2 regions of the Clostridium sp. OM05-6BH genome follow, and region 2 is predicted to be linked to the other one. Evidence: riboswitches for the same ligand, from Rfam matches in the RefSeq annotation. Region 2 holds a riboswitch; the other holds the start of a gene.

Region 1 (4,291 bases), on a different contig from region 2:
TATCCTGAAATCCCGGATAAGGACTCATCATTGTCTATCCAGCTTTGCACCTCGATCACCCGATAATGCTCTTCATCATCACGTACGATCACCTGCTTGATTCCCGCATTAATGATCATTCGCTTACACATCGAACAACTATTAGAATTGTGTACATATTCTCCTGTTGACACCTCACGACCCGACAAATACATCGTCGATCCAATCATTTTTTCCCGCTCTGCGCTGATAATCGCATTCGCTTCCGCATGCACACTGCGGCACAATTCATAACGCTCTCCGCGCGGTATTTTCATTTCTTCGCGAATACATCGATTAATATCTGTGCAGTTCTTGCGGCCTCTCGGCGCTCCTACATATCCCGTTGCAATTACTTCGTCATTTTTTACAATGACAGCACCGTAACGCTTTCGCAGACAGGTTCCCCTCTGCGACACGACATCTGCCAGATCCAAATAATAATTAACTTTATCGCGCCTTTCCATCATTAAAACCTCCATCCACATGAACCCCTCTGTGTTCTACAGAAGTAGAAAACACGATCAGTGTTTTGGTTCGTCCATATTGCTGCAATTCACCAATGAATTGATCCAACTCATGTGTACTAGGGAACCACACTTCCAAAAGCATAGAATAATCTCCCGTCACACAATTGCACTCTACCACATTCGGGCAGGCTTTGATATACGGATAAAACTGCTCCTTATCGATCGGCGATACTTCCAAGTTGATAAACGCCTTGATATGATAGCCCATCTTGACCGGATTAACCGTCGCGTGAAAGCCCTCTATATAACCAGCTTCAATCATATTGTCAATGCGCACCGATACCGCAGGCGATGACAAAAACACTGCTTCCGCAATGTCTTTCAATGACATTCTCGCATTTTCCTGCAGCATACGCAATATTTCTCTATCTACATGATCTAATTCCTTATTCTTCATCGCAAAACCTCCATGCCCATATATTCTGTCAATTTCTTCCGTTGCTATGAATTACAATTTCTATCACTATATTCACTTTCGCAGCCCCTGCTCAACATGGCAATTGATAGTGATTCTTTATACTTACATCCATCATTTGAATCACTGCACGATCGCACATCGGCAGCCCTCATTTGAATCACTGCATGGTCACGCTTAATATGATGCAGATCACCGCCATGATAAACATAATTCCCGCACAAATGCGTGCAATCATTTTGGATCTTCCCATCCAAAGCATACTATTTAACCTTGATTGCTGCTTGTCCTTTGTGATCTCTTCCAAATATTCTAAGATTTCCGGCGGAATTTCTCCGGTCTCCTCAGACTCTGCCGCAAGCTCTGCTTCATCCGGCTGTATTGCATTCCACTGATTTAGCAAGCCTTTCGCCTCTTCCAAGCGCTCTGCAGCAACACAAACATCTGCACCGGAAGCCACCATTCCCAACTCGCCCGTATACAGCTTGCCCTGCACCGGACTGACTGATGGCTGCACAAAAGCTTGCAATCCTGCATCTTTTAATCGTCCTACCAGCATATTTCCCTCTACTTCACTGGCAACATGGGTCAACTTTGCAAAATCTGCCATACGCATCTTTCCTTTCCATGTGCTATCTCTCAATAAACACAATCTTTGTCCTGCAAATAACTTCTTTCATCATACCACAAATCACTTTTCTATGCCACGCGCAATTCTCTTTTCTGTACTGTGCGCAATTCTCTTTTCTATATGGTTGATGATTGACAGAATTGCCAAACCACCTTATACTGATAAATGTTATTACTAATACAATCTGGGGAGCTAAGGAGATTACTCCTATGCTGAGAGGGACCTGTTCCGACCCATATACCTGATCCGGCTAATACCGGCGTAGGGAGATGGATTCCATATATAAGGCACACATTCTATCCGAAATGTGTTTCAGACTATATGTACTTTCGCTTATAATAAGCACCTCAGATACTTTTTGAGGTGCTTTTTTGCTTAATAGGAAACTCCAGCTATTATTTTTGCCAATGCAGCCCCTCAGACAAGGAGGAAATTATGAGTTATACAACACAGATGGATGCTGCCAGACAGGGCATCATCACACCGGAAATGAAAGCGGTCGCAGCAAGCGAACACATTGCCGAAGACGAACTTCGTGAGCTGATCGCTCTCGGTCAGGTTATTATTCCTGCCAACAAAAATCACAAATGCTTGAAGCCAAACGGTATCGGCAGCCGCTTACGCACCAAGATCAACGTAAATCTCGGAACTTCCAGAGATTGGACGGACCTAGACATGGAAATGGAAAAAGTAAAAAGTGCGGTAGACATGGGTGCAGAAGCAATCATGGACTTGAGCTCCTGCGGCGATACACAGAAATTCCGCCGCAAGCTGACGAGTGAATGTCCGGCTACGATCGGTACTGTACCAATTTATGATGCTGTTGTTTATTATCACAAAGCATTAAAAGACATCACCGCTAAAGAATGGCTCGATATTGTGCGTATGCACGCAGAAGACGGCGTTGACTTTATGACGATCCATTGCGGTGTCAACAAAGAAACTGCTGCCCGTTTTAAGCGTAACAAGCGACTGATGAACATTGTTTCCCGCGGCGGTTCAATTATTTTCGCTTGGATGGAAATGACCGGACAAGAGAATCCATTTTATGAATACTATGATGAAGTTCTTGATATTTGCCGCGAGTACGACGTCACGATGAGCCTCGGTGATGCATGCCGTCCGGGCTGCCTCAAAGATGCATCTGACATTTCTCAGATTCAGGAACTTATTACTTTGGGCGAATTAACAACCCGTGCTTGGGAAAAGGATGTCCAGGTAATGATCGAAGGTCCGGGACATATGCCGCTCAACCAGATCAAGGCAAATATGGAAATTCAAAAAACAATCTGTAAAGGTGCTCCATTCTATGTATTAGGACCTTTGGTTACTGATATTGCACCGGGATACGATCACATCACTTCCGCAATCGGTGGTGCGATCGCCGCTACTTATGGTGCATCTTTCCTGTGTTATGTTACACCGGCCGAGCATCTTAGATTACCGGATCTTAACGACGTAAAAGAAGGAATTATCGCTTCCAAGATCGCTGCTCATGCTGCCGATATTGCCAAGGGACTGCCGGGCGCACGCGACTGGGATGACGCAATGGGCGCCGCACGTCATGATCTTGATTGGGACAAAACCTTTGAACTGTCTATCGATCCGGAAAAGGCAAAGGCTTACCGTGAAGGTGCAAAACCAGAAAAAGAAGATACCTGTTCTATGTGTGGTAACTTCTGTGCAGTCAAAAATATGAACCGCATTTTGGATGGCGAGATCGTATCCATTTTTGACGAATAATCGACGGCAGTTATAGCTGCGGAATAAATGATCACAGTAATATTAACTATTGCCGGATGAAGCAATTACAACTATTGCGCTATATATTATAATGATTATATTTTGGCCTTCGCATACAAAACATCAGATGCGAAGGCCACATTTTCAGTAGAAAGAGAAAGGAAGATGGGATTATGAAAACAGCACTTACTATTGCAGGATCTGATTGCAGCGGCGGCGCAGGTATTCAAGCCGACCTAAAAACAATGACTGCCTATGGCGTATATGGAATGAGTGTTATCACTGCCCTGACTGCACAAAACACACTTGGCGTTACACAGAACAATTTAATAAATGCTGATGTCGTATCTGCACAGCTTATGTCCGTATTGTCGGATATCACCCCAAACGCCATCAAGATTGGCATGTTAGGAAATGGACAGATTGCCACTGCTGTTGCCGAAATCCTACAGGATTTTTTCTCACCATCAACGCAATCACCTTCTTCCCTGCAAGCTCACGAAAATGCTATTTCCAATTCTTCCATCCCATCTCATGCAAATACTATCCCCATCGTGATAGACCCTGTACTTGTTTCTACCAGTGGCAAAACTTTACTTGACGAGGATGGTATCCGTGTTCTGACCGAACAGCTTTTCCCAATGGCAACGCTCATAACCCCTAATATTCCCGAAAGTGAATATCTCTGCAATCGTATTTTCAATGCGTTACCAAAACCTTGCGCGATAACAAATGCTGACGACATGATAAAAGCGGCACAAATCATGTACCGCCATTATGGATGTGCTATTTTATTAAAAGGCGGACATGCCACCGGGAATGCAGACGATCTGCTTTACGATGGAACTGTTCATTGGTTCCACGCCTCCCGCATAAACTGCACGAACACACACGGTACCGGATGTACATTATCCTCTGCCATTGCAAGTGCCCTTTGTCTAGGCAAAACACTTC
Region 2 (4,291 bases):
AAAGAGACATTTCCGCATGCGGATACTTTCTCTGTAAATAATATACATGAAGTGCGCTGGCAAGTGCGTCTTTACGAAAATCGGACAAACCAAGCAACGCCGAAAATGCCACGCCTCTCATTCCTCCCCGCAGTGCTCGCTCCTGCGCATCAAAGCGATAAGGCCACACGCGCTTGTGTCCCATCAAATGCAGCGTTTCGTACTTGTCCGTGTCATAGGTTTCCTGAAATACCGTTACATAGTCTGCGCCACACTCATGCAAATAACGATATTCATCGGTATTGACCGGATAGATTTCAAGTCCAACCATCCGAAAATATTTTCTCGCTAATTTACAGGCTTCTCCAATATATTCTACCGAACTTTGCCCTCTGCTCTCGCCGGTCAGGATCAAAATTTCTTCCATGCCGGAATCCGCAATAACTTTCATTTCCTTTTCGATCTGCTCCATCGTCAGCTTCATGCGGTTGATGTGATTATAGCAATTAAAGCCACAATACACGCAGTAATTTTCACAATAATTGGCAATATACAACGGTGTAAAAAGATACACCGTGTTACCGAAATGTTTACTCGTTTCTCTTCGTGCACGCTCCGCCATCTGCTCCAAAAAGGGTTCTGCTGCCGGAGAGATCAACGCCTTAAAATCCTCAATTGTACATGTCTCATGCTCTAATGCCGCCCGCACATCTTTTGCCGTATAACGATCTGCCTCATACTGTTTCATCTGAGTCATCACCTTACCACAGACGTCTGACTCAATGATCTCCATTCCCGGTAAATATTCCATATGATCTTTTCTGGAAGAAGGATCTGTCTCAAGACGGTGCTTTACCGCAAGAGCCTCCGGGGAAAGATACTCAGAATCTACTAAAAATTGATTTTCCATTTTATATTCCTTTCCTATATAGGATTATGGTGTCAATAGTCCCTTTCTATGATAGGATTATGGTGTCTATAGTCCCTTTCTATGATAGAGCTATTCAAACTTTTTGACACCTTAATCTGTATCGCCTTAGTCGCGCAAAAATCCGGTCAACGGATCGGAAGCAGATGCACCACGCGTCAATACCCTTCCAATTCCCGCCAGATATGCTTTTCTTCCGGCCTCGATCGCTGCCTTGAACGCAGATGCCATCATTGGCAGATCTCCTGCGGTTGCAAGTGCTGTATTTGCCATGATCGCCGCTGCACCCATTTCCATTGCTTCACACGCCTGCGATGGTTTTCCAATACCGGCATCTACAATGATCGGAAGGTCGATCTCATCGATCAATATCTGAATAAACTCCTTCGTAGCCAATCCTTTGTTGGATCCAATCGGTGAAGCCAACGGCATCACGCAAGATGCACCGGCGTTCACAAGATCCCTAGCCGTATTGAGGTCCGGATACATATATGGCATAACCACAAATCCTTCTTTCGCAAGAATTTCTGTTGCACGGATCGTTTCCTGATTGTCCGGCAATAAATACTTCGAGTCGCGCATGATCTCTACTTTAACAAAATCGCCACAGCCCAGTTCACGCGCCAAACGTGCAATACGAATGGCTTCCTCAGCCGTTCTGGCGCCACTGGTATTCGGCAATAACGTTATCCCTTCCGGAATGTAATCCAAAATATTTTCCTGCTCTTTCGTATTGGCACGACGCACTGCAAGCGTAATGATCTCCGCTCCGGCGTCTTTTACTGCCGCCTCGATCAACTTCATGGAATATTTTCCAGAACCTAAAATAAAACGAGAATTGAACTCGTGTCCACCAATTACTAATTTGTCATTTTTCATGATAATCTCCATTTCTGTTGTATGTGTCATTTATTTGGCTGCTTCTTTCCGTTGTGAAACCAGCGTCTGATTTTGGCCGGCTGCTTCTTTCCATTGTGAAACCAGCGTCTGTTTTTGGCCGGCTGCTTCTTTCCGTTGTGAAACCAACCTTTTAGTTTGCTGTCTACTGCTCCTTTGCGAGGATGCGCAGGATCGTATGTGCCTGATGTGCCGCACAGATCATCACTCTGGACGCCACTAATCCAACGCCGTCCGCAACATCACTGCATCCATCACCGCACAAATAAAAATGCTCCGTCAATTTCCGCGTCCGGATCATATTAGGATCCCCAAATCCCGCCATACCGGAGTCCGCCACAAAATACTTTTGTGGAAACTGCTCCAACACGAGGTTCGTAAGCATTGCCTTCGCTTCCGGATTGTCAAACGCTTCACATACAATGTCCGCCTCCTGCAAAAGAGCAACCGCATTTTCCGTTGTAATGCGCACAGTATGTATCTCCGTATCAATATAAGGATTGATCTCCCGCAGATTCTGTACCATCGCCTCTGTCTTGGGCATTCCGATCTGCGTGATCTTGTACTGCTGACGGTGAAGATTCGTAATATCCACGCAGTCAAAATCCATCAAGATCAATTTACCAATACCGGCACGCGCCAATGCGGTCGCTATGTTCGAGCCAAGTCCGCCCAATCCACAAACAGCAACTGTTGCAGCCGAAAATGCTTTCTGCCGTTCCTCTCCATGGCGCATCGTGAGCGCCGCCATCCATTCTTCCTTTGTGGAGATAGCAGAGCTCTGTTCCCTGTTCATCGACATTTCATCAACCACCTCCTACAAAGCTGACAACTTCTATGCTGTCTTCATCCTGCAAAACCACATCATCATATTGCGATTTAAAAACAATTTCTCCATTGCGCTCTACCGCAATTCGCTTTGGATCATACTCTGTTGTTGTCAGATATTCAGAAATTGTCTTTCCTGCAAGATCTAACAACTCACCATTTACTTTTACCATGCTTCTCCTCCTCTGTTGGTAATGGATCCTAGTGCCAAAATCCACTGACACTTTAATCCAATAATGAAAACAAGAAGTTTCCTATAAAGTAAAAAAACAGGAGACATCTGATGCCTCCTGCAAAAAATCTTCTTATCATGACTTCCTACGGCGGCATTATCCGCATCAGGTTAAAGGGTCGAAGTTTGAGCACTTCCTCTCAGCCTGCTATATTCAAGCTCCCCTGTTTTTATTATATTATGACCTTCGTATGCAAGATCAGGCCCCGTCATCCTCTGACAGGCACAATGCATATCGAACGACCTCAGTTATCATTATACACAAAAAAGAAATCAACGCAACGATAAATGAGAATATCTTTCAAAAATTTACTCTTTCTATACTCGCTGTTTTATTAGAGGACGTATCCGTGATCGGAAACGTCAACGCTCCCGCCAGAAATCCAACTATCAATATAATAATAACCGCCCATTTGGGAAATGCAGCGCCCTTATCCCGAATATGATCGCCAACCAGCGGATTGATCATTATCGCTGTGATCAAATAAATAATACCACTCACAATACCTGCATTTGCAAATCCTGCAATAGCGAAAAGCAGCACGAATACAGACAGAAACCAAAAAATAATATTATAGATCAATGTGGCAACCGAACTGAGCGTACTCAGATAACCTGCATTATCCACTCTCTGCTCTATGTGCGCGTTTCTTTCAGCTCGTTCTGCTTCGCTTTTGGTCTGCCAAACTGCCTTCTGCTCCGCTTGTATCCCTTTTAATGCATCCTCATACGCTGCACTTTGTGACATTCTTTGTGCATCTGTATTATTTAAATACTGCAAATACTGCTCATCCGACATTCCCCGCTGCTCTGGAGTGCGGTACATAGCCGGAATATCATATGTTGGTCTGTCGTTGATGGCGATCTGGAGCTCTGACTGCTTGGCCGCGATCTGCGCTTCGATCTCTTTCACAGACTGTTCCTCCTCCGGCTGCAAAAAGTGCGATGGAACAGGCATCTTAGCTAATTTGCCAAGCTGCGCAATAATACTCTGTGCTTCATTTCTGGCATTTACAAATGCAGCACTCGTTTGGTCTACTTGATTCGAGAGCAATACCACCTCTGACATAAAACCATCAATATTGACCATAACGCCCAGATGAGTACAGGTAGGTATCTGATCAGACACCGTAGTCCCGATGGTCTTTCCATCCATTTCGCCAAGCCCAACAGCCCCAACTGCTGCTCCAAGCGGTCCAAATAGCATGCCTCCGGCTACAGCGCCTCCTAAAGAGGCATGTTTCTTTGATTTGGTTTTGGAACTCTCCCGGGTGACAACACGGCAACCGGTCATCATGTTCATTTCCGCACCCCGAATGCTCGAAAATAAGACCGTTGTATTATTGATCTGTATTTTTCCTTCTGTCCGATTGACCCCAATTGATCCGCCAGCCAGGCTTTCCCATCTGTCATTGGCAATACGCGTA

What was found. Region 2 has a riboswitch for thiamine pyrophosphate ahead of thiS (sulfur carrier protein ThiS). Riboswitches for the same ligand answer to the same signal wherever they lie in the genome.
Region 1: linked by a shared signal. The riboswitch ahead of thiC (phosphomethylpyrimidine synthase ThiC) and the one ahead of thiS (sulfur carrier protein ThiS) in region 2 are both predicted to bind thiamine pyrophosphate.

The regions. Positions count from the first base shown of each region.
Region 1 is NZ_QULH01000003.1:219,956-224,246, forward strand. Features, by position in the region: gene DXB73_RS05115 (deaminase) at 1-485, opposite strand, end outside; gene DXB73_RS05120 (Lrp/AsnC family transcriptional regulator) at 469-945, opposite strand; gene DXB73_RS05125 (hypothetical protein) at 1,124-1,573, opposite strand; TPP riboswitch at 1,770-1,879, shown strand; gene thiC (phosphomethylpyrimidine synthase ThiC) at 2,030-3,337, shown strand; gene DXB73_RS05135 (hydroxymethylpyrimidine/phosphomethylpyrimidine kinase) at 3,511-4,291, shown strand, end outside.
Region 2 is NZ_QULH01000001.1:208,039-212,329, forward strand. Features, by position in the region: gene thiH (2-iminoacetate synthase ThiH) at 1-889, opposite strand, end outside; gene DXB73_RS00970 (thiazole synthase) at 1,016-1,786, opposite strand; gene thiF (thiamine biosynthesis protein ThiF) at 1,950-2,606, opposite strand; gene thiS (sulfur carrier protein ThiS) at 2,611-2,805, opposite strand; TPP riboswitch at 2,931-3,040, opposite strand; gene DXB73_RS00985 (hypothetical protein) at 3,166-4,291, opposite strand, start outside.